DNA from 2 places in the Janthinobacterium salmonicoloratum genome. Region 1 is predicted to be linked to the other one. Evidence: riboswitches for the same ligand, from Rfam matches in the RefSeq annotation. Region 1 holds a riboswitch; the other holds the start of a gene.
What was found. Region 1 has a riboswitch for FMN ahead of ribB (3,4-dihydroxy-2-butanone-4-phosphate synthase). Riboswitches for the same ligand answer to the same signal wherever they lie in the genome.
Positions count from the first base shown of each region.

Region 2: linked by a shared signal. The riboswitch ahead of ACQ4WY_RS02195 (6,7-dimethyl-8-ribityllumazine synthase) and the one ahead of ribB (3,4-dihydroxy-2-butanone-4-phosphate synthase) in region 1 are both predicted to bind FMN.

Region 1 is NZ_JBNYXV010000001.1:1,164,435-1,176,375, reverse strand. It holds gene ACQ4WY_RS05415 (LysR family transcriptional regulator) at 1-135, opposite strand, end outside; gene ACQ4WY_RS05410 (MFS transporter) at 255-1,625, shown strand; gene ribB (3,4-dihydroxy-2-butanone-4-phosphate synthase) at 1,642-2,289, opposite strand; FMN riboswitch at 2,385-2,535, opposite strand; gene ACQ4WY_RS05400 (M16 family metallopeptidase) at 2,721-5,555, shown strand; gene ACQ4WY_RS05395 (hypothetical protein) at 5,649-5,846, shown strand; gene ACQ4WY_RS05390 (methyl-accepting chemotaxis protein) at 5,969-7,528, shown strand; gene ACQ4WY_RS05385 (ThiF family adenylyltransferase) at 7,616-8,485, shown strand; gene ACQ4WY_RS05380 (nitroreductase family protein) at 8,486-9,586, shown strand; gene ACQ4WY_RS05375 (EDSAP-1 family PEP-CTERM protein) at 9,605-10,597, opposite strand; gene ACQ4WY_RS05370 (EDSAP-1 family PEP-CTERM protein) at 10,704-11,687, opposite strand; gene ACQ4WY_RS05365 (nucleotide disphospho-sugar-binding domain-containing protein) at 11,876-11,941, opposite strand, start outside.
Region 2 is NZ_JBNYXV010000001.1:459,882-471,822, reverse strand. It holds gene ACQ4WY_RS02200 (TonB-dependent receptor) at 1-2,341, shown strand, start outside; FMN riboswitch at 2,416-2,578, shown strand; gene ACQ4WY_RS02195 (6,7-dimethyl-8-ribityllumazine synthase) at 2,752-3,255, shown strand; gene ACQ4WY_RS02190 (ABC transporter substrate-binding protein) at 3,321-4,382, opposite strand; gene ACQ4WY_RS02185 (class II aldolase/adducin family protein) at 4,612-5,361, shown strand; gene ACQ4WY_RS02180 (PhnD/SsuA/transferrin family substrate-binding protein) at 5,384-6,463, shown strand; gene ACQ4WY_RS02175 (ABC transporter permease) at 6,460-7,302, shown strand; gene ACQ4WY_RS02170 (ABC transporter permease) at 7,299-8,063, shown strand; gene ACQ4WY_RS02165 (MFS transporter) at 8,068-9,321, shown strand; gene ACQ4WY_RS02160 (ABC transporter ATP-binding protein) at 9,318-10,202, shown strand; gene ACQ4WY_RS02155 (ABC transporter substrate-binding protein) at 10,242-11,303, shown strand; gene ACQ4WY_RS02150 (ABC transporter substrate-binding protein) at 11,352-11,941, shown strand, end outside.

The DNA of each region.
Region 1 (11,941 bases):
GGCGCCCAGGGACGTTTCCAGGGTGGCCAGGCGGCGCCCGCAGGTGGCCTGGTCGATGCGCAGCAGGGCCGCTGCGCCGCGCAAGGTGCCGGCCCGGCCGATGGCCAGAAAGATGCGCGCGTTATCCCAATCCATGAGTGATTTCCGTTTCGTTTTTGGATGCATTTTTGCATCGTAGTGCCGAGTTTATGCCTGTTTACTGCATCATGCAACGCTCGCATAATGGCTACCCCGCTATCCTTGCAAGGAAAACCATGTCTGCCCCCACACCGCGCCGCGCCAACGGCTTGATCCTGCTGACCCTGGCCTTCGGCTTCGTCATGGCGATGCTTGACGTCACGGCCGTCAACGTGGCGCTGTCCGATATCGCGCTCGACCTGGCCATACCGCTGACGGGCCTGGTATGGGTGGTCGACGGGTACACGCTGACGTTTGCCGCGCTGCTGCTGGCCGGCGGCGCGCTGGCCGACCGCTATGGGCCGAAAGCCGTGTACCAGGGTGGCCTGGGCGTCTTCATCCTCGGCTCGATCCTGTGCGGCGCCGCGCCCGACGGGCATTTCCTGACGGCGGCGCGCTTGCTGCAAGGGGCGGGCGCGGCCCTGTTCATGCCCAGTTCCCTGAGCTTGCTGACGCATAGCTTTGACGACGAACGCGAACGCACGCGCATGTTGGGCGCGTGGTCGGCCCTGGTGGGCGTGGCGGGCGCTTCCGGCCCCCTGATCGGCGGCATCCTCGTGCACCAGTTCGGCTGGCGCAGCGTGTTCTGGGTGAATGTGCCGCTGGGCGTGCTGGCCATCGTCATGGCGCAGTTGCTGCTGGCCGCGCCAGCGCGCCAGCCGCGCGCTTTGTCGCTGTTCAGCCATGCGCTGGGTGTGGCGGCGCTGGCGGGCCTGAGTTTTGTCATGATCGAAGGCCCCGTGCTGGGCTGGCTGTCACCAGGCGTGCTGGCGGCGGGCGTATTGACGGCCCTGTCGGCCTGGCAGTTGCTGCGGCGCGAGCGTAGCGGCAGCCATCCGTTGTTGCCGCGCGCACTGTTTCACAGCAGCAGCTTTGGCGCGGCCAATGGCGTGGGTTTTTTGATCAATTTCTGCGTGTTCGGCCAGCTGTTCTTATTGAGCCTGTTCCTGCAGCAGTCTGGCGGCGCCGATGCCTTGCAGTCGGGCTTGCGATTGCTGCCCATGATGGCGGCCTATACGGTAGGGAATTTCCTGGCGGGAGGTATCGCGGCGCGCCATGGCACGCGCTTGCCCATGTTGGCCGGCTTGCTGGTGGGCGCCGTGATGGCGCTGTTGCTGATGGGTTTGCGTCCAGGTGCGCCCTATGGCTTGCTGGCGCTGGGCACGGCCGTCATGAACGTGGCCATCGGCATCGCCATTCCCGCCATGACGGCCACCGTGATGCGGGTGGCCGGCAAGCAGCATGCGAACAGCGCGGCGGCGGCCCTGAATGCGAACCGGCAGATCGGCGCCCTGGTGGGCGTGGCGATGATCGGCAGCATCCTGCACATGGTGCAGGACTGGTCGCTGCGCTTGCCGCTGGCCTACGCGACGATTGCCGTCGCATATGGCCTGGCGGCGGGCCTCGTCTACCGGCACGTGCATCTGCCGAAGGCCGTGGCCGCCTGAAGGATGGCCTGACGCCTTACTGCTCGCGCGTGCTGCGCCATTCCACCAGTTCTTCGATGGTGAGAATCGGCATGCCATGCAGTTCGGCGAAGCGCTCGATATCGTCGCCGCGCATCATGGTGCCGTCCGGGTTCATCAGCTCGCACAGCACGGCCGCCGGGTTCAGGCCCGCCATGCGCGACAGGTCGACGGAGCCTTCCGTGTGGCCACGGCGCTCGAGCACGCCACCGGGCGCGGCGCGCAAGGGGAATACGTGGCCAGGGCGCACCAGGTCGGCAGGCTTGGCATTCGGCGCGATGGCGGCGCGGATGGTGGTGACCCGGTCGGCGGCCGACACGCCCGTCGTGACGCCGTCGCGCGCCTCGATGGATACCGTGAACGGCGTGCCGTAGCGGCTGCCGTTGTCGGACGACATGGGCGGCAATTCCAGCGCGCTGACGACGTCCGTCGGCAGGCACAGGCAGACGATGCCGCTGCATTCGCGGATCAGCAAGGCCATGGTTTCGTTCGTGAGTTTCTCGGCAGACAGGATCAGGTCGGCTTCGTTTTCACGGTCGAAATCGTCGAGCAGGATGACGGGAATGCCGGCGCGCATGGCGGCCAGGGCGGATTGGATGCGACCTTCCAGGTCGTTGGAAAGCAGGGTATAGCTGTTGACTAACATGGTGAAACGCTCCTCGCATAGGCGAAAAACGCTGCAGGGCAAGCGAATAGACGCAGCCGGCCGCATCGACAGGTCGATCGGACATCGCGTTTACTGCACATCTTCTTTCATCCGGACTATACCGTCGGCTCTGGAGTCACACCAGATCTGCTGACCTCATCAGGCGAAACCCGACAAGCGCTCGCGGGCTTGACCGTTGCCGGTCTTACCGCCGGTGGGGAATCGCACCCCGCCCCGAAGACGTATTGTTGTGCCGGTCCACATGACCGGCGGCAATACTTTAGCACAATTGAAAAAATGTGGCAGGGCACTGTTGAGTTTGTTATTCGGCAAAGTTGCCTGGGAAAAGCAGGTTTTCCTAAGCTGTTTTTAATGGCGGAAAGACGATTTCAGTGTAAGGTACGCTTACTGAATCTTACCGTTGAGAATACATGAAGCTGAGTAAATTACGCCTGATCTCGGGCGCCGTCTTGCTGGCGTGCGCCTGCATGGCCCAGGCAGAAATCCGTTTGAGCGATCCCTTGCCGTTGGCAACAGAAGTTACCGTCGGAAAATTGCCGAACGGCTTGACCTATTACATCAAGAAAAACGCGCGTCCCGCGCAGAAAGTGGAATTGCGCCTGGTGGTGAAAGCCGGTTCCATCCTGGAAGATGACGACCAGCAAGGCCTGGCCCATTTCACGGAACACATGGCCTTCAATGGCTCCACGCATTTCAAGCGCAATGAGCTGATTTCCTATTTGCAATCGATCGGCGTGAAGTTCGGCGCCGACTTGAACGCCTACACGAGTTTCGATGAAACCGTGTACGTGCTGCCGATTCCGACGAACAAGAAGGGAAACCTGGAAAAGGGTTTTCTCGTGCTGGAAGACTGGGCGCATGGCTTGAAATTCAATCCGGCCGACATCAACAGCGAGCGCGGCATCGTGCTGGAAGAGGCGCGCCTGGGCAAGGGCGCCAGCGACCGCATGAACAAGGTCCTGTATCCGAAGCTGCTGAACGGTTCGCGCTATGCGGAACGCATGCCTATCGGCAAGGAATCCGTGCTGAAAACGTTCAAGCCGGAAGCCATCAAGCGTTTCTACAAGGATTGGTACCGCCCCGACCTGATGGCCGTTGTGGTGGTGGGCGACGTGGAGCCGAAGCAAGCTGAAGCGATGATACGCCAGCATTTCGGCAAACTGAAAAACCCCGCGAAGCCCCGTCCGCGCCTGTATGCGGAAGTGCCGCAGCGCTCGCAAACGGAAGCGCTGGTGATCACGGACAAGGAAGCGCCGGACGACACGGTCTTCATCCGCTACCCGATCCGCGCCGCGCAGGAGCCCGTCACCATTGCCGACTACCGCCGCCAGATGATCGAAAACCTGTATGGGCAAATGCTCAGCGCGCGTATGCAGGAATTGACGCAGCAAGCCAATCCCCCGTTCATCCAGGGCGGCAGCAGCATGGGCAAGCTGGTGCGCGGCTATGAATCGTTCAGCGCGTATGCCTTGCTGGGCAAGGGCGGCGTGCAGCCTGCCGTCGATGCGCTGGTGCAAGAAGATGAGCGGGCGCGCCGCTTCGGTTTCAGCCAGGATGAGCTGGATCGGGCGCGCAAGAACATGCTGCGCAATTACGAGCGCGCGTACAGCGAGCGCGACAAGTCCGATTCGGCCGGTTTCGTGGCCGAGTATTCGCGCAACTTCCTGGAGCAGGAAGCCATCCCCGGCATCGCCAATGAATTGCTGTATGCGCAGGAACTCTTGCCGCAGGTAACTCTGCAGGAAATCAACGAGACGGTGGCCAAGGTGATTCCCGACCAGCAAAAGAAACTGGTGGTCTTCATGGGCGCCGAGCCGAAAGCGGGCGCCAGCGTACCCACGCAGCAGCAATTGCTCGACGCCGTGGCGCAAGCCGAGCAGCAGAAAATCGAGCCGCGCACGGAAAAAGTCCTTGCCAGCAAGCTGATGGATGGCCCGCCGGCTGGCGGCAGCATCGTCGCTGAAAAGTTGAATAGCGCCATCGGCGTGACGGAACTGACCCTGGGCAATGGTGTGCGCGTGCTGCTCAAACCCACGGACTTCAAGAATGACCAGGTGCTGATGGGCTCGACGCGCTTCGGCGGCCAGTCGCTGTTTGGCGACGCCGATATCTACAACGCCCGCTATGCCAGCGCCGTGGTCGGTAGCATGGGGCTGAAAGACCTGGCGCCGCTGGACTTGCAAAAAGTGTTGGCTGGCAAGACGGTCAATGTGGGCGCTTCGCTGGGCGAACTGAGCGAAGGCTTCGGCGGTTCGGCCAGCAGCGCCGACGTGGAAGCCATGCTGCAACTGGTGTATTTGTATTTCCATGACGTGCGCAAGGATGCAGGTCTGTATCAATCCTTCATCGGCAAGCAGCAGGACCTGGCGAAAAACAGCATGGCGCAGCCGGAAGCCGTGTTCTACGATGCCATCCAGCACGCCATGTTTGGCGACAACCCGCGCGTCGATGGCGTGCCGCGCGTGGCCGACTTCGACAAGGTGGGCCTGGACCGCTCGCTGGAAATCTTCCGCCAGCGCTTTTCCAGCGCGCGCGACATGACCTTCATCTTCACGGGCAGCTTCGAGCTCGACAAGATCAAGCCCCTGGTCGCCAGCTACCTGGGCACCTTGCCCGTGGCCGACGTGCCGCACGCCTACCGCGACGTGGGCATGCGTCCCGTGACCGGGGTCGTCAAGAAGGACATCTACATGGGCAGCGAGCCCAAAAGCACGATTTCCATCACCTTCAATGGCGACGTGGCGTACTCGGACGAGCAAAAGCTGACCCTGCAGGCGCTGGGCGAGGTGCTGAACCTGAAAGTCATCGAAGTGCTGCGTGAAAAGATGAGCATGATCTATGGCGGTGGCTTTGAAACCTCCATGGGCCAGCATCCGTACGGCCATTACTCGGTGGCCTTGAACTTGCCGACGGGACCGGAAAACGTGGACAAGGTGATCGCCGCCGCCTTTGCCGAAATCAACAAGATGAAGGCAGACGGGCCGTCCGTGGCGGACCTGGAAAAGGTCAAGCTGAACTGGATCACGCGCCAGCAGAAATCTTTGCGGGAAAATAATTACTGGATGAACCAGTTGATGGGTTCGGTGACGCAGGGGCGGGATCCCGCGCACATCCTGCGCTACGAGCAGCGCGTGCGCGCCATCACGCCGCAAGCCGTCAAACTGGCGGCGCAGCGCTATCTGGACATGCACAATTATGTGCAGGTGGTGCTGTATCCGGAACGCACAAACGTTGCCTCTAAGTAATCTTCATTGTTGAATTGCAGGGGCGGCACGGTGGCGAAGCTGTTAAACTGCTGCTGATTGATGTGATCGCAATTTAACAAGCAAGGAAATACGATGGCTAAGAAAGAAGAACTCGATCCGGAAACCCTGGAGTTGATCAACTGGTGTATCGAGGTCGAAGGCTTCCTCGTGGCCGGTGGCGCCACCGTGGCGCAGGCGCAGGACCATATCGAAGAGCAGGTCGAGTGGTTTACCGACCAGTTCTACGACGGCTTGACGCCGGAAGAGGCGGCCAAGGAAGCCTTGGCCTGACCTTCAACAATGACTTACAGCGGGCGGTGCCTGCCGGGCACAGCCCGGTAGCGCCGCCCGTTTTGCTTTTCTGAAAAGATTTCCATTGGGCAATTAATTCTCTTATTTACTTCCAGGTACCCATGACTCTCCGTTCGCGCATTCTTTTATTGTGTTTCAGCACCTTGCTGGGCATCGTCTTCATCGCTTCATTCTCCCTGTATTCGCTGCGCCAGACCATGATGGCGGAAAGGGTCGAGCAATTGACGGTGCTGGTGGAATTGGCCAATGCCTCGGTGGAAAAGGCGTATGCGCTGGAACAGTCGGGCAAGCTCACGCGTGAGCAGGCGCAGCAGCAGGCCAAGCTGGCCATCGGCAGCTTCGTCAAGGACGAGATGTATTATTTTGTGCGCGATTTCAGCACCGACTTGCTGTACGTACACCCGAATGTCTCGCGCATCGGCGTGCCGCAAAAGAACATGAAGCAGTCGGGCGACCGCTACCGCGTGGCCCTGGCCACCAGCCGCATCGGCCTGGTGCAGGCGGACGGCACGCGTCCGGGCGTGAAGGACCCGGTGGCAAAGATGTATGCCGTGGTGAAATTTGCACCATGGGATTGGCTGATCGGCACAGGCACGTATATCGATGACATCAACCACAAGTTCTGGGCGCAGGCGGGCGTGCTGCTGGCCATCGGTGGCGCGCTGATGCTGGTGGTGGGCGCGCTGGCGGCCTTGATGCTGCGCCGTATCCTTGCCCAGCTTGGTGGCGAACCCGACTATGCCGCGGCCATCGTGGCGCAAATCGCCCAGGGCGACCTCACTACGCACATTGACACCCGCCCCGGCGATACGTCCAGTTTGTTGATGGCCATCAAGGCCATGCGCGACAACCTGGCGCATCTGGTGAGCCAGGTGCGCAACGATGCGGAATCCATTTCCACGGCGTCGGGCGAGATCGCCTCGGGCAACCACGATTTGTCGGCGCGCACGGAGCAGCAGGCGGGATCGCTGGAAGAAACGGCGTCGACCATGGAAGAAATGACCTCGACCGTGCGCCAGAATGCGGACAATGCGCGCCAGGCCAACCAGCTGGCCATTTCTGCCTCGCAAGTGGCGACGCAGGCGGGCGGCGTGGTCAGCCAGGTGGTCGACACCATGGGCGCCATCAATGCCTCGTCGAAAAAGATCGGCGACATCATCGCCGTCATCGACGGCATCGCCTTCCAGACGAATATCCTGGCCCTGAACGCGGCCGTGGAAGCGGCGCGCGCGGGCGAGCAAGGCCGTGGCTTCGCCGTCGTCGCCAGCGAAGTGCGCAATCTGGCGCAGCGTTCGGCCGCGGCCGCCAAGGAGATCAAGCAATTGATCGACAGTTCCGCCGAGCAAGTGGGCGCCGGTGAAAAACTGGTGGCGCTGGCAGGCGAGACGATGGAAAAAGTTGTCTCCAGCGTGCAGCACGTGACCGATATCGTGGCCGAGATTTCCTCGGCCAGCGCCGAGCAAAGCGCCGGCATCGAGCAGATCAACCAGGCCATCGTCGAGATGGACAACATGACGCAGCAAAACTCTGCCCTCGTCGAGCAGGCGTCGGCAGCGGCGCAAGCGATGAACGAGCAGGCGGCGGGGCTGGCGCAAATCGTCAGCGTGTTCAAGGTGGGTGCCGTGGCGCCGACAGCCGCGCCGCGACGCCTGGCGCGCTAAGCACTTTTCTTTGTCATACGGGGAACTTATCCCTGGCTCACCTGTCCAAACTTTTTCGTCCGCGAGGGACGCACAGAAGAGGTGAGCATGACAGACGGCTTTTCCTATCACGCGGCGTTCGCCCGCAACCTGGGCTGGGTCACGCAGGCGGAGCAGGACAGCTTGCGTGGCAAGCGCGTGGCCATTGCCGGCATGGGGGGCGTGGGCGGCGTGCACTTGCTGACCCTGGCGCGGCTGGGCATTGGCTCTTTTCATATCGCCGATTTCGATACCTTCGATATCGCCAACTTCAACCGCCAGGCTGGCGCCATGGTTTCCACCCTGGGTCAGCCCAAGGTGGCGGTGCTGGCGCAGATGGCGCGTGATATCAATCCTGAACTTGAAATCAGGCAGTTCCCCGACGGCATACACGACAGCAACCTGGCCGAGTTCTTTGCCGGTGTCGACCTGTACGTGGACGGCCTGGATTTCTTTGCCTTTCCTGCGCGCCAGGCCACCTTCGCCACTTGCGCGCGCCTGGGCATTCCCGCCATCACGGCCGCGCCGCTGGGCATGGGCACGGCTGTGCTCAGCTTCATGCCAGGCGGCATGACGTTCGAAGAGTATTTTGGCTGGGGCGACTTGCCCGAGCAAGAAAAAGCGCTGCGTTTTCTCGTCGGGCTGGCGCCTGCCGGCTTGCACGCTCCCTATCTGGTCGACCCGTCCGCCATCAACCTGAAGGAGCGGCGCGGGCCGTCGACCATCATGGGCTGCCAGCTGTGCGCGGGCGCGGCCGCCACGGAAGCCTTGAAGATCTTGTTAAAACGCGGCAAGGTGATGGCGGCGCCGCACGGCATGCATTTCGACGCCTACCGCAACAAGCTCGTGCATACCTGGCGTCCCGGCGGCAACCGTCACCCGCTGCAGCGCCTGACGATGGCCATCATCAAGCGGCGCCGCGCGGCGCAGGGGGCATAAATGGCGCAAGCACTGCTGATCGATCCCGTGCTGGAAAACATCCTCGAGCAGGCGCGCTGGGCACCCAGCGGCGACAATACACAGCCGTGGCGCTTTGAGGTCGTGGACCAGCGGCACGTGGTCGTACATGGCTTCGATACGCGCAGCCATTGCGTGTACGACCTCGACGGCCATCCCAGCCAGCTGTCGCTGGGCGCCTTGCTCGAAAGCATGGCACTGGCGGCCAGCAGCCATGGCTTGCGCATGGAAGCGCGCCGGCGCCTGTCCATGCCCGACACCCTGCCCACCTTTGATGTGCGGCTGGTCGACAGCCCCGGCATGCTGCCCGACCCGCTGGCGGTTTTCTTGCCGCAGCGCAGCGTGCAGCGGCGGCGGCTCAGCACGCGCCGCCTGCGCGCCAGCGAAAAGGCGGTGCTGGCGGCCAGTTTGCCGCCCGGCTACGGCGTGCAGTGGTTCGAAGGCGGGCGCGCGCGCCTGGCCTGCGCGCGCCTGATGTTCGACAATGCGAAGCTGCGCCTGACCATGCCAGAGGCGCACAAGGTGCACCGCGACGTGATCGAATGGGGCGCGCGCTACAGCAGCGACCGCATCCCGGAGCAGGCGCTCGGTGTCGATCCGATGACGGCGCGCCTGATGCGATGGGTCATGCACAGCTGGCGCCGCGTGAATTTTTTCAATACCTGGCTGGCGGGCACTGTCGCGCCGCGCCTGCAGATGGACTTGCTGCCCGGCCTGTATTGCGCCGCGCATTTCGTGCTGCTGGCCGAGGCGCCAGCGCGCTACATCGACGATTACGTGGCGGCCGGTCGCGCCATGCAGCGTTTCTGGCTGACGGCCACGCAACTGGGCCTGCAGTTGCAGCCGGAATTGACGCCGCTGATTTTCGCCCGCTATGTGCGTGAACGGCGCATTTTTTCGCGCACCGATGGCATGCAGGAAATGGCGCAGGAATTGGCGGTGCAGTGCCAGGCCGTACTGGGGGGCGATGCGTTTGATCGGGCCGTGTTCCTCGGACGCATCGGTGCGGGGCCTGCGGCCAGTGCACGTTCGCTGCGCCGTCCGCTGCAAGACTTGCTGGTGGCACCAACGGTGGGGCAGTGAGGCGCGTCAGTGTCAGGATCAGCGTTTGCGCCGTGGCGTCAGGCTGGCCAACGCTGCCAGACCAGCCACCAGCAACGGCAAGGTGCCAGGCAGCGCGACGGGCGTGACGCCTGGCACGTAGCTCAGTTCGGAACTGTTCAGCATGTTCAACACCAGGGTGTAGTTGCCCGCCACCAGCTTGTCCGTGACGGCACCATACTGCCCGCCGCACGTCTTGCCGGTGCCGGTGCCCGTGGGCGCTCCGCAGCCGCTGGGGTCGTAGGTGAATACGCTGCCGCTGGTCAGTGGCGTTTGCGCGTAGCCGGTATTGAGGCTGGCGGCATCGGCCAGTTCGGTGCCGCCCAGGATGCCGGAACCGAGCTTGCCGTCGGGCGCCCAGTTGAAGACGATCTGGCCATTTTCATCGATGATGGTAAACGTCATTGCCATATTCGTGGTGGCCGCCGAACCCGTGCCTGCCTGGGCGTCCAGGTACAACTGCATGAAGGGCTGGGCCTGGAAGTCGAAGGCCAGGGTCGCGCCCGGTTGGCCGACGACGAAATTAACGGTCATCGCGCTGCTGGAACCATTGCGTCCCGAGGCGTCGGCGCTGCCGCCGCCCGTCAGGAAGGTTTCCGCCGCATTCACGGTATGCGTGCTGGTCGAGCCAGGTGGAAAAGGGGGGATTTGCGAGGTGATGATTTGCGCCTCGCCGCGCGCATACGCGGCATTGCCCATGCCTTGCTGGGTAAAGTCGTTTTCTCCCTTGGTGACGGCGCCGCGTTTCGCTTGCGGCGCATCGATCTCATTGCTGCCGCCCTTGATGATGCTGCTGCCGTTGAGCGTGGCGGTGGTGCGCGACAGGTCGATATTGCTGATCAAGGTGGTGGAGCCGGTGGGATTGCTGATGACCAATCCAAAGACGCTGGTGTACGAATAGCCATAGGCGGCGGCGCTGGCCGTGCCGCTGCATGCCAGCAACAGCAAGGCCAGCAGGACCGTTGGCAGTCGAGTACCAGAAAAAGTAGTCATGAAAATTCTCATCTCCTGGTCGGCAGCGTTGTAAGGAAAACCGACAGGCTTGCCACATAAAAAAGGCGAGGAAACCCCTCGCCTGTGAATCCCCCTGTTGCCTGTCTCAGGCGGCAACTTTGCGGCGGCGGGCATAGCCCAGGCCCGCCAGGCCCAGGCCCAGCAAGGCCAAGGTGCCCGGTTCGGGTGTCGCCGCCTGTTTCACCAGGTCCACGCTCTCCACCGCATTCAAGGTCAAGGTGTAGTTGCCGGTCGCGAGGGCATTGCTGACGGCGCTGAAGTTGCCGCCGCAAGCCGTGCCTACGCCGGTACCGCTGGGTGTGCCACAACCGGTGGGATCATACGTAAACATGTTGCCGCGCGTCAGGAAGTTGGTCGCCAGGCCGGTGTTCAGGTTGGCCGCATCGGCGTTCTCCGTGCCACCGAAGATGCCCGAGCCGATGACGCCATCGGGCGTCCAGTTGAAGACGGTCGCGCCGGTCGAGTCGGTGATGGAGAGGGTCATCACCAGGTTGGCCGTCGCGGTGGACAGCTGGCCGACCGTGCTTTGCAGGAAGACTTGCATGAAGGGCGAGGCCAGGAAATCAAAGCTCAGCGTTGCCGTTGGCGAACCGACGACGAAGTTGACGGAGAAGCCCGTGGTCGAGCCGTTGCGGCCGGACGCATCGGCCGTGCCGGCAGGCCCGTCAAGGTGGGCTTCGGCCACGTTCACGGCCTGCGTGGAGGTGGAACCGGGCGGGAACGACGGAAATTGCGTGCTGACGATCTGCGCATCGCCGCGCGAGTAGTTGCCCGCGGGGCCTTGTCGCGTGAAATCGTTTTGCCCTTTGGTCACGGCGCCAACGGCGGCGCGGGGCGAGTCGAGCAGGCCGGGACCGCCAGTGATGACGCTGACGCCATTCAGGGTGGCCGTGGCGCGCGAGATCGTGGTGCTGTTCAGGGCGGTGATCGAGCCCGTGGTGGCGGCGATCTGCAGGCCAAAGATGTTGTTGTAGGCATAGCCGTAGGCGCCCGCCTGTGCGCTACCGGCGGCGCACAGCATGGCCAGTGCCGCTGCGGCCGGGAGAAGTTTCAGTTTCGAGAGTTTCATTGTGGTCACCTCGTGGTTGAGTGAGTCTTGAAGTCTTGCCTGAGTCCTGTCGGCAGGTGCTCATGACCAGTACCTAGCGACTTCCATGCCAACGCATGAGGTTCTTTTGAAATCAAGGGCTTGGCGCGCTTTTGTTGACGCGATGCAGGTCTTGTCGGACGCACTGTAAGAAAAACCGACGCTGCCCCTCAAGGCTGGCTGCCTTGTGGCACGGAAACCAGCAGGGCGTGCATATGGGGCAGCAAGCGTTGCCC
Region 2 (11,941 bases), 700 kb from region 1:
TTCCTTTCCCTTTCATCTGACCCCGCTGCGCCGCGCGTTGCGCTCGGCCTTCGCCATCGGCGGCTTGATGCTCGTCCATGGCATGGTCCACGCGGAAACGCCTGGCGCCGACGTCATTGCCTCGGCCGACGCCAACGGCGCCGGCGAGGGCGCCTCCTTGCAATCGGTGACGGTGACGGCGCAAAAGCGCGAGGAATCCGCGCAAAAAGTGCCGAGCGCGATCACGGTCCTCGGTGGCAAGGAGCTGCTCGATACTGGCATCGGCCGCTCGGCCAGCGAAATCCTCAATTACGTGCCGAACGCCTCGGCCGGCACGCAGCAGCACGGCCGTCCGCGCTGGTGGATACGCGGCGTGGGCGCGGGCCAGCAGCAAATTGATTTCCCGAATCCCGTCGGCTTTTACCTCGATGACGTCTACATCAGCAATTCCAGCGCCACGGGCTTTCCCCTGTTCGACCTGGACCGGGTGGAGGTGCTGCGCGGCCCGCAAGGCACCCTATGGGGCAAGAATACGACGGGCGGCGCCATCAATGTGATTTCGCGCAAGCCGTCCTTCAAGTCCAGCGGCTACGCCAAGCTCGATTACGGCAGCTACGACACCACCCTGGCCGAAGGGGCCATCGGCGGCGCGCTGGTCGACGAAGTGCTGGCGGGGCGTTTGTCTTTCCACACGGAGCAGCAGGACAAGGGCCGCTTCCACAACCAGTTTACGGGCGAGCGCGATGGAAAACTCAAGGATAGCGCCATCCGCGGCCAGCTCAAGGCCCTGATCGGGCGCGACCTGACGGCGAACCTGAACCTGCATTACCGCGACTACACGACCAAGGGCGCCACCACCACCGTTGCCAGCTACGGCGCCAATGGTGTGTACCGCAACGGCTACGTCCCCAGCACCAATCCCGATGATGTCAGCACGAATGCACCGGCCGACAGCGACGTGAAACAGGGTGGCGCCCAGCTGAACCTCGAGTACGCGCTGGGCGAGCTGACCCTGACGTCGATCACGGGCTATGAAAACTTCCGCAACGAAGCGACGGGCGACAGCGACAACACGCCGCTGGAAGTGGGCCGCAGCCGCTCGAAGGCCAGCAGCCGGCAAGTGTCGCAGGAGCTGCGCCTGACGTCGCCGCAAAACGGCGCCGTGAGCTGGGTGGCTGGCCTGTTCTACTTCAATGAAAAGATCGATTCCGATTCGGCCGGCGCACGCCTGCCCAATGGTACCGTGCCGGCGCTGGCGGGCAGCACCCAGCCTGTCGGCTACAACCGCACCGTCTACCAGCACAAGGCGCGCAGCGCGGCCATCTTTGGCAGCACCACCGTCAACTTCAGCGAGCAGTTCCTGTCCACCTTTGGTTTGCGCTGGACCACGGAAACCAAGGACCTGGACTTGCAGCGCGTGCAGGCCGCATCGAACACGGTGACGTTTGGCGATGCGTCGAACTGGTGGAACACGGTCCGGGGCGGCAATTACACGGCCGCTTTGGTCGCCAACAACAACTTCACGTCGAATCCGTCCACCACGTGGAATGCGCTGACGTATGACGTGACGCCCGAATACCGCTTCAGCCGCACCTTGCGCGGCTACCTGAAATACGCGCACGGCATCAAGTCGGGCGGCTACAACACGAGCGCCACGGACGTGCGCGCATTGAATACGGTGAAACCGGAAACCCTGAACTCGTTCGAGGCGGGACTGAAATCGGAATGGCTGGACGGGCGCCTCAATTTCAACGCCAACGTCTTCCATTACGATTACAAGAACGTGCAGGTGAATATCACGGGCGTGTACAACGGCGACCCGACGCAAAGCGTCAATTACCTGCAGAACGTGCGCAAGGCGCATGTGAACGGCGCGGAATTCGAGATCGAGGCGCAGCCGACGGACAACCTGCACATCAACGCCAATATCGGCCTGCTGCGCACGGAATTCGACGATTTCGCCATTCAAAACAATGGCGGCGACCGTTCCGGCAATGAGTTCGTGCGTTCGCCCCACGTGACGGCCTTGCTGGCGGCCGATTACCGCTACCCGCTGGGCAATGGCGCGCAGTTGGTTTTCAGCGGCGACGTGCGCTACACGTCCAAGCAGTACTACTATGTCGACCCGCAAAATGCCGCTCGCGACTTGCTGAACCAGGGCGGCTTCGCGCTGGCCAATGCGCGCCTGTCGTATGTGCTCCCGGGCGGCAAGCAGCGGATCACGGCGTATGCGAACAACCTGGCCGACAAGGTTTACCGCAACCACACGCTCACCAGCTTCGTGCCGGGCGCCGTGAATGGCGACACGGTGATCATCGGCCAGGGGCGCACGGTGGGTGCGTCGTACACGGTGCAGTTCTGACCGCGCAGGGCAGGGGCAGGGGCGATATGCTGTAGTCGCCGGGCGTGGCTGCCGCACCCTGTGCGCTGGCCGCGCAACGTTCTCAGGGCGGGGTGCGATTCCCCACCGGCGGTAATGGCATACGTGCCTAGCCCGCGAGCGCTTGCCGGCATGGTCTTCGGGGCTATGACGACAAGGTCAGCAGACCTGGTGTGATTCCGGGGCCGACGGTATAGTCCGGATAAAGAGAGAGCGGGATGGAACCATTGTGTTGGTGTCGGCATATGCCCGGTGCATGGACGGCCTGTGTTTGCCGTCGGTGCGCTGGCGCGCGTGCCTGCATGCGCAGTTGGGCGTGGCTTTCGCGCGCCTGTCATATCCCCTTCGATTCTATGCCCTGTTTTTATCATTCTTGAAAACAGGAGTCTTACATGTTACAAACGTTACACGCAGCACCCGGCAAGCGCATCGCCTTCATCCAGGCGGGCTGGCACCGCGACATCGTCGCGCAATGCCGATTGTCCTTCATCGCCGAAATGGCGACCCTGGGTTTCACGCAGGACGACATCGATGTCATCGACGTCGCCGGCGCCTTTGAAATCCCCCTGCATGCGCAAGTGCTGGCCAGGAGCGGCCAATACGCGGCGATTGCAGCTTCCGCCCTGGTGGTCGACGGCGGTATCTACCGGCATGACTTCGTGGCCGATGCCGTCATTTCCGGCATGATGCAGGTGCAGCTGGCGACGGGCGTGCCCGTGTTGTCGGCCGTGCTGACCCCACACCACTTCCATGCGGGCCACGAGCACCAGGAATTCTACTTCCAGCATTTCAAGGTCAAGGGTGTCGAACTGGCCACGGCTTGCGCGGCCACCATCCACTCGCTGCAGCGGCTGGCGCAACCGGCTAGCGCGCCGCACGAGGCCTTGGCCGCCTAGGGCGCCGTTTGCCTTGACGCCGTAGTACCCGTGGCCAGCGCAATTCGTGCGCCGGCCCCGTTTCTTTATGCCGCCTGCTGCAGCAGCGCGTCGAGGCGCCGCTGCGCTTCCTCCAGCGGCCGGCGGTCAATCCAGCTATCGATATCGACGTCGCGGTCGAGAAAACCGTGCTGCAGCTGGAAATCCTTCTGCTGGCGGAACAGGGCCACCTTCTCGTCGGACAGGTCGGGCGCCAGGGTCAGGTGAAAACCAGCGCGGTAGGCTTCGGCCACGGCGTCGGCGCCGGCCCGCGTTTCGCCCTGCAGGATGGCCAGCACGTCGGCCTGGTGGCTGCGCGCCCAGTGGGCGGCGCGCAGGGTCTGCGTCAAAAAGCGCACGACCAGCTCGAAATGCTGTTCCAGCATCGTTTCATGCACGGTAATCGGCCGTGGCGTGCCGTTATTCACGCGGAAGCGCCGGTCGGGCAGGGCGTCGATGTCGACGCCCACTTCCAGCCCCGCCGCACGGGCCGCCTCGGCCGCCGCCGCGCCTTTCACGTAGACGGCGTCGACTTCGCCGCACAAGAGCGGCGCGATGCCTTGCCACAGGCCCGCGCCCAGATTGGCCTGCGTTGGCGCCTCGCCCCCCACTTCCACCAGCCGCACATCGTCCAGCGTCAAGCCGGCCGAGGCCAGCACGCCTTTGTAGCCGGCCAGGCTCATGCCGCGCGCGATGCTGCGCCCGCGCCGGTTCTCGCGCAAATCCTCGGCGCGAAAGGCGGGTAGCGCCAGCCGCTTGCCCTGCAGCTGCGCGGGCGTCGTGATGCCGGAACCGGGGCGCACGAGGATAGCTTGCCATTCGTCGATCCAGGTCAGGCCGACCAGGCGCGTGGGCGCCCCTTGCGCGCGCGCGGGCAGGGCCAGCAGGTTGCCCCCTTCGCGCACGAGCGTGGACAGGCCGTGGTCGTAATGGTGGCGCGCCAGTTCGCCGCCTACTTCCTGCAGGGTTTTCAGGGCGATGCCGTCGCGGGCGAATTCCTCGTCCAGCCAGCCCAGTTTGTAGGCCAGGCCCGTGGCTGTGGGCACGGGGCAGCGCGTGAACCAGACGGTATCGACTGTATCGATGGGAGCGGAGCTTGCGTTAGTCATGGGATTCCTTCGTGGTGAGTGGGAGCCTTGAGCCGTGCAGGAAACGTGCCCGCAGCGCTTGCTGGCTTGCCGACAGTGCCTGCGTCTAGCGCTGCTGCCGCGCCAGCAGCCGCTGTTGCGCAGGCAGCAGCCGTCCAGCATTGATGCGGCCCAGGCGCTGGCACGCGTCTTGCGAAAGCAGGAGGTAGACAAAACCCGGTCTCAACCTTTTTACCGAATGGAGCATGACATGACGGACGTGGCACAAGCGGAAGCACAACAAGTACAGGTGCAGGAATTGACGGTAGCCGAACAGGCCTTCGTGGAGCAGGTGCGGCGCGATGCGCAGACGGCCTTCGACGGCCTGCGCGAGACGGGCAGCCTGACGGCCAACGGTACGGTGGGCTTTGTCGAGCGCACTCCTGGCGGTGACAAGGTCGTGGTTGTCAACGACCCGGGCCCGTTCCGCCGCGGCCAGCCCTTGAAGGCGGCCGTGCTGGCGCTCGATGGCACGGTGATCGTGGGCGACGCCAACAACGGCGGCGCGCGCTATTTAAAATTGTTCCGCGAACGGCCCGAGGTCACGTCGATCTCGCACGTGCATTCGCCGTCCTTGGGCGCGTGGGCGCAGACGCACCGCACCCTGCCGATCCGCTACGTGCCCGTGCAGCGCTTCCAGCTGATACGCGAAATTCCCATCTATATCGACCGCCGCCAGCCGGAAGTCGATTTCATCCTCGGCGAAATCGCGCGTAACACGCACGCGACGGCCATCCTGGAAGCGAATGGCGGCGCCACCGTATGGGGCAAGCAGGGTTTGCTGAAACTGGCCGAGTTCATTCTGCTGCTGGAAGAGGGCGCCAAGATCCAGATCGCGGCCGAAGCCATCGGCGGTTCGCGCGATTTCGGTCCCGGCGTGCTGCTGCAGCAATGGAAGATGAGCAAGCTGATCGATACGGCTCGCGCGCTTTCACTGCTTCCTGCCACCGATCTGGTGTAACCCTTTCAAGAACAGGCCCGAGATGTCATTGAAATTCTTACGTTTGCGCTGGCGCAAAGTATTCGCCACCGCCGTGCTGGCCAGCCTGCTGGCGCCCGCCATCGCGCTGGTGGCCGCCGCCGAGCCACTGCCGGAAGCCGTGCGCATCGCCGTCGTGGCCCGCACGGCGCCGTCCGGCAAGACCGTGTTTGCCGGTTCGGCCGCCCAGGTGGCATCAACGGGCTGGCTGGCCGCCGAACTGGGCAAGCTGGGCGTGAAGCTGGAATGGGTGCCCGTCACCACCAATTCGGTGGCGACGCAGGTCAACGAGGCATTTGCCAATCACTCGATCGACCTGGCCCAGTATGGCGACTTGCCATCGATTATCGCCAATGCCTCGGGCTTGCAGACGCGGCTGATTCTGCCCGGCGGCAGCGCCAATAACACCTATCTGGTGGTGCCCAATGGATCGACGGCCCGCTCGATCAAGGACTTGAAGGGCAAGAAGATCGCCCTGCACCGGGGGCGGCCGTGGGAATATCCATTCGCGCGCCTGCTGGAAGCGAACGGCATGACCTTGCGCGACGTAAAAATCCTCAACCTCAATCCACAGGCGGGCGCGGCGGCCGTGGCGACGGGCGGCGCGGACGCCTTCTTTACCCTCAGCGACGCCTTCCTGCTCGAGGATAAAAAGGTCGGCAAGATCATCTGGACCAGCAAGGCGCCGCCGCAGGACTGGAAGATGCGCGCGGAACTGTGGGCTGACAGCGGTTTCCTGCAACGCTATCCGCAGCTGGCCCAGCTGGTGGTGACGGCGTATGTGCGCGAACACCACCGGGCCGCCGGCGCCGGTGGTGAAGATGAATATGTGCGCAGCGAGGCGGCGGCTGGGCAGGTGGAAAGCGTCGTGCGGCGCGAACTGGCGGGCGACCATACGCCGTGGCAGGCGCGCTGGTCGCCCTTGTTTACGGCCAGCCTGCGCCAGCACTATGTGGGCGAGGCGGCGTATGCGAAGAGCGCGGGCCTGATCGGGCGCCCCCTGCAAGTTGACAGCCTGTTCGCGCCCCAGTTCGTCAACCAGGCGCTGGCGCAGCTGAAGCTGCAAACGTACTGGTCGCCATGACTTCCCTCGTCAACGCAATCGCCTTGCCGCGCGCCCCGGCGCCAGCGCGTGCAGCCTCTGTCCCCTTGCTGCAGCGCTTTATCCGTTCCCCCTGGTCCGTGTGGGCGTCGTCGTTCGCCTTGCTGCTGCTCTGGACGGCAGCTACCACGTTCGAATGGATGCCTGCGCATATTTTGATGTCGCCCTGGCAAGTGCTGCTGACGGCCCGCGACCTGGCCGAGAGCGGCGAACTGGGCCAGCACCTGGGCATCAGCCTGTTCCGTCTGCTGGCCGGTTTCGGCCTAGGTGCCAGCGCGGGCCTGGCCTTCGGCGTCGTGCTGGGCCTGTCGCCTGGCTTGCGCAGTTACGTCGACCCTACTTTCAATGTCTTGCGCCAGCTGCCCACCGTGGCCTTGATCCCCCTGTTCATCTTGCTGTTCGGCATAGGCGAGAGCTTCAAGGTGTTTATCGTGGCCAAGGCCAGCTTCTTCATCGTGGCGCTGGCCGTGCATGACGCCATCCGCAACCTGTCGCAGCGCTACTTTGAGGTGGCGCACGTGTATTGCTTTTCGCGCTGGCAGCGCATCCGCCTGATCGTCTTGCCGGCCATCGTGCCGGCCGCGCTGACGGGCATGCGCATCGCCCTGTCGCGCTCGTGGATGGTGCTGGTGGGCGCGGAATTGCTGGCCGCCGACAGCGGCCTGGGCCAGATGATGGAAATGGGCCGGCAAATGTTCCGTCTCGACGTGGTGATGGTGGGCGTGGTGCTGACGGGTGTGATCGGCTTTGGCCTGGACCGGGCCTGCCACGCGCTGGAATCGCGGCTGATGCGCTGGAAGCGCGACGGGGAGTCCGCATGAAGCAACGTTTGAGTTTGATCCTCAAAGGCGCGCTGTTGCCGCTGGCCTTGCTGGGCGCCTGGCAATGGGCATCCGGTCAGGGTGCGGCAGCCGCCTATATCTTTGTCTCGCTGGGCGACCTCGCGCACAGCTTGCGCGACCTGGTCGTGACGGGCGAATTGTGGGTGCATTTGCGCGCCAGCCTGGGCCGCACTCTTGCCGGCTTGCTGCTGGGTGGCAGCGCCGGCATCGTCACGGGCGCGCTGATGGCGCAGTCGCCGTTGGCTGACAGATTGATAGGCCCGCTGTTCCACAGCATCCGGCAAGTTCCCTTGCTGGGCCTGATACCCTTGCTGGGCTTGTGGGTGGGCAATGGCGACGGCGCCAAGCTGCTGGTGATCGCCATCGCCGCCTTTTATCCCACCGTGCTCAACACGTATGCGGGCATGCGCCAGGTGGAAGGAAGATTGCGCGAAGTGGGGCAGGTGCTGACCCTGACGCGCTGGCAAACCTTGCGTCAGATTTTGCTGCCGGGCGCCATGCCGGCCATCGTTACCGGCGTCACGCATGCGCTGGCGTTCGCCTGGCTCGCTTGCCTGGGCGGCGAACTGCTGTTTTCGGCCGGCCCCGGCATGGGTTCCTTATTGCTCAACGGCGAAGTGTCTGGGCGCATGGATGTCGTCTTGCTGGCCGTGCTGGTGATCGCGCTCCTGGCGCAAGCGATGAACGTGGCGTTTGCGCGGCTGGCGCGCCTGCTGGTGAAGGGGCGCAGCAGTGAGTGACTCGATGCATTTACAAGCGGACGCGGCCGTCAGCGCGCGCGAAGGCGAACTGCGCGCCTTCTTGCTGCGCTTTATCGGCCTGACCTTGCTGTCAGGCGTGACCATCGGCATGAACAAGGTGCTGGCCACCTTACTGGGCTTGCATTTGCACGTGAGCAATTTTCAGCTGGCCGCGATCAGCAGCGCGGAAACCCTGGCCATGGCGCTGGGCACCATACCGGCCGGCTACATTCTTTCGCGCGGCAATCCGAAGCACTTGTACGCGGGAGTCAGCCTGAGCCTGGCGCTGGCTTTTTGCGTGCTGCCGTGGCTGCCTGGCTGGCAGTGGGTGGCTTTGCTGATGTTTTTGGTCGGCCTGTGCATTTCACTGCGCATCGTGGCCATGAGCACCGTGTTTCTCGTGCGCCTGCCGGAACTGGGGCAGGGCAAGGCGGGCTGGTACAAGGGGACGTTGATCTTGGGCATGCAGTTCCTCGGGCCCTTGTGCGGCAATTATCTGATTGCGCAACTGGGGCTGAAGGCAGGCTTTTTGATTTCCGCGCTGATGTTCGCCATCCTGGCCGTGCTGGGCTGGCAAGTGTTGCCCGACAACACGGCGCCGCGCAAGCAGGGGGGATATGCTGCCGTGCCCGGTGCGGCCAGCCTGCGCGAGCTGCTGCGCCTGCCTGTCGTGCGCGTCACGTATCTGTTCGAGATCCTCGCCAGCTTCACGGCGTCCAGCGTGGGCGTGTTTTCCATCTTGCTGGCCATCCGGGTGCTGCACTGGCCTGCGCACCATTCCGTCTGGCTGATGGCCGTGCAGGGACTTAGTTGCGTGCTGGTGCTGCTGTTCCTCGGGCGCTTCGTGCTGGCCAGCCGCTACCGCGAACAGCTGTATGGCGGCGCGCACCTGGCCATCATGGTGGCCTTGCTGATCCTGGGTTTGTGGCCCAACAGCATTGCTTATCTGGCCGCCTCCGTGTTGCTGGGCCTGGGCCTGGGCGTGAATAACCTCGTCAATACGGACAATATCGCCCGCGCGCCCGTCGACAAGGCCAGGGTCTCGGCCCATTTGACCCTGTTCGGCATGGTGGGCGGCACGGCTGGCGCGCTGGCGGCGGGCCGCCTGGCTGACCTGACGGGCTTGCGCAATGTGTTCCTGATCTGGCTGGCTCCGTGGCTGGCCGCCTGGCTCTATTTCCACGGCAGCCGCTGGCTGCGCCGGGCGCCGCCCGCCGCCATTCCTTCCTTCGACCCCACCGCAGAGAGTGCGCCATGAATGATTTCGTTTCCCCATCGACCTTGCTGCCACAGCGACAGCACCTGAGCGGCGGTCTGCAAGTGCAACATGTGAGCAAGTCGTTTTCGCTGAAAGGCGCACCGCTGCTGGTGCTCGACGACATTTCCCTGACGATTGCGCCGGGCGAATTCGTTGCCATCGTGGGCGCGTCCGGTTGCGGAAAATCCACCCTGCTGCGCCTGCTGGCGGGTCTCGATACGGATTACACGGGCTTGCTGCTGCACGATGGCGTACCGATACGCGGCACGGATTTGCACCGTGGCCTCGTGTTCCAGGATCACCGCCTGTTTCCCTGGCTGACGGTGCAGCAGAACGTGGCCGTGGCTTTCAGCAATACCAAGGTGCCATTGGCCGAGCGCGCATCGCGCGTGGCGGCGGAAATCACGCGCGTGGGCCTCGATGGCTATGCGGATGCCTACCCGCATCAATTGTCGGGCGGTATGTCGCAGCGGGCGGCGATTGCCCGTGCCCTCGTCGGGCGGCCCGATGTGCTGCTGCTGGACGAACCGCTGGGCGCGCTCGACGCGCTGACACGCTTGCGTTTGCAGCAAGAGCTGCGCCGCCTGTGGCAGGACGAGGGTATCACCATGGTGATGGTCACGCATGACATCGATGAAGCCGTCTACCTGGCCGACCGCATCGTCGTGCTCGATGCGCGCCCGGGCAAGGTGCGCCGCGTGCAGGACGTACCGCTGGCCCATCCGCGCCAGCGCGGTTCACCGGGCTTTGTCGCCATCCGCGACGGCTTGCATGCGGATTTCAGCGACCTCGACGACACGCACGCGCCCGTGGCGCAGGACGAGGTACACCCCAGCAGCTCATGGGATGGCAATGAATGGGCGCGCAGGATGGCGCTGTAGTTGACATGTCTGATCGATTCACCCACCAGGAGATAGCAAATGAGCAATGACAATCAAGCACTCGATACCCTGTGGTACACGCGCTGCCCCGTCCCCACGGGACTGGGGATAGCCCTGCAACAAGGCTGGTTGGAAACAGCCTTGCGCGTCGACGGCACCAGCTTGCGCTCGCTGCGCGAGTCCGAGCAGGAAGCCGTGCGCGAATCGCATTTCGACCATACCTTGCAAAATTCCGTGCGCCACGGCGGCAATATTCCCGCCCTGTGGGCGCGCGCGGCGGGGCGCGAGACGCGCGTGATCGGGCTGTCGTGGTCGGACGAGACGCAGCTGATATTGACCTTGCCCGACAGCGGCATCAAGACGGTGCGCGACTTGAAGGGACGTCGTTTCGGCTTGCCATTGTGGGCCAAGGCGCAGATCGACTTTGCGCGCGCGCAAGCCTTGCGTGGTCTGGAAAATGCGCTGAGCCTGGAAGGTCTGGCCGTTGCGGACGTGGAACTGCTTGATTATGTGATCGCGGCGGGCCAGAGCGAATCGCCGCCGGAGCAGGGCGCGGCGACGAATCTGTTCAGCGGCGAGCGGCGCGGCGGGCAAAGTCCGGAGCTGCTGGGACTGCTGCGCGGCGAGGTGGACGCCATCTTCCTGAAAGGCGCTTCCGCCGCGCAGCTGGCGCAGCAGTTCGGCTTGCATGCGGTGATCGACACGGGCATCCATCCGGAACCCCTGATCCGCGCCAACAACGGCACGCCACGCACCCTGAGCGTCGATGCCCACTTGCTGGACCATCATTTCAGTTCCGCCGTCACCCTGGTCGAGCAGGTACTGCGGGCCGAAGCGTGGGCGCGCGGCCATGCGGACGAGACGCGGCGTTTCCTCGCGCGCGAATCGAATGCCAGCGAGCACTGGGTGCAAGTGGCTTACGGCAAGGATGCGCATTTGCGCCTGGACACGGACCTGGCGGAAACGTCGATCGCGGGCTTGCAGGATTTCAGCGACTTTTTGTTCCGCTGGAACTTCCTGCCAAGCAAGGTCGACGTGCGCGCGTGGATCGATCCCCGTCCTTTCGAAGCGGCGCTGGCGCAGTCGCGTCGTGCGGCTTGAGCGGGAAGCACGTCAACAGTGGCCATGATTGATGATGAGGAGAATGCGATGCGGCGACGCACGGTGATGGGCGGGCTGGCGCTGCTGCCCCTGGCGGGACAGGCAGTGTCGGCGGCGAAAGCGGGGGCGCCACCGGCGGCCCTGCGCATCGCCTCGACGGGGTTTGCGGAAAACGGCAGGGCGGAACTGGGCGGCATCGCTTATCGGGTGCAGCAGGAAGGCTGGCTGGCGCGCGAACTCAAGCAGCGAGGCGTGCGGCTGGAATGGCTGCCCGTTACCGGTGACACGGGCGCCACCATGAACGAGGCGTTCGCCAGCGGGCGCATCGACATGGCCGCGTATGGCGACTTGCCGTCCGTCATCCTCAACGCGGGCGGCGTGCGCACGCAGGTGATCGTGCCAGCGGGACGGGGCACGGACCAGTTCCTGCTGGTACCCAGCAGTTCACGCGCCACGTCATTGGCCGACCTGAAGGGCAAGCGCATCAGCGTGCACCGGGGCCGGCCATGGGAACTGGGCTTGCGCCAGCTGATCGCCGACCAGCGCATGTCGCCCACGGATTTTCGCTTGATTAATATGGACTTGAAACCGGGCACGGCCGCGCTGGCCACGGGCGCCGTCGACGCCTTGTTCATGAT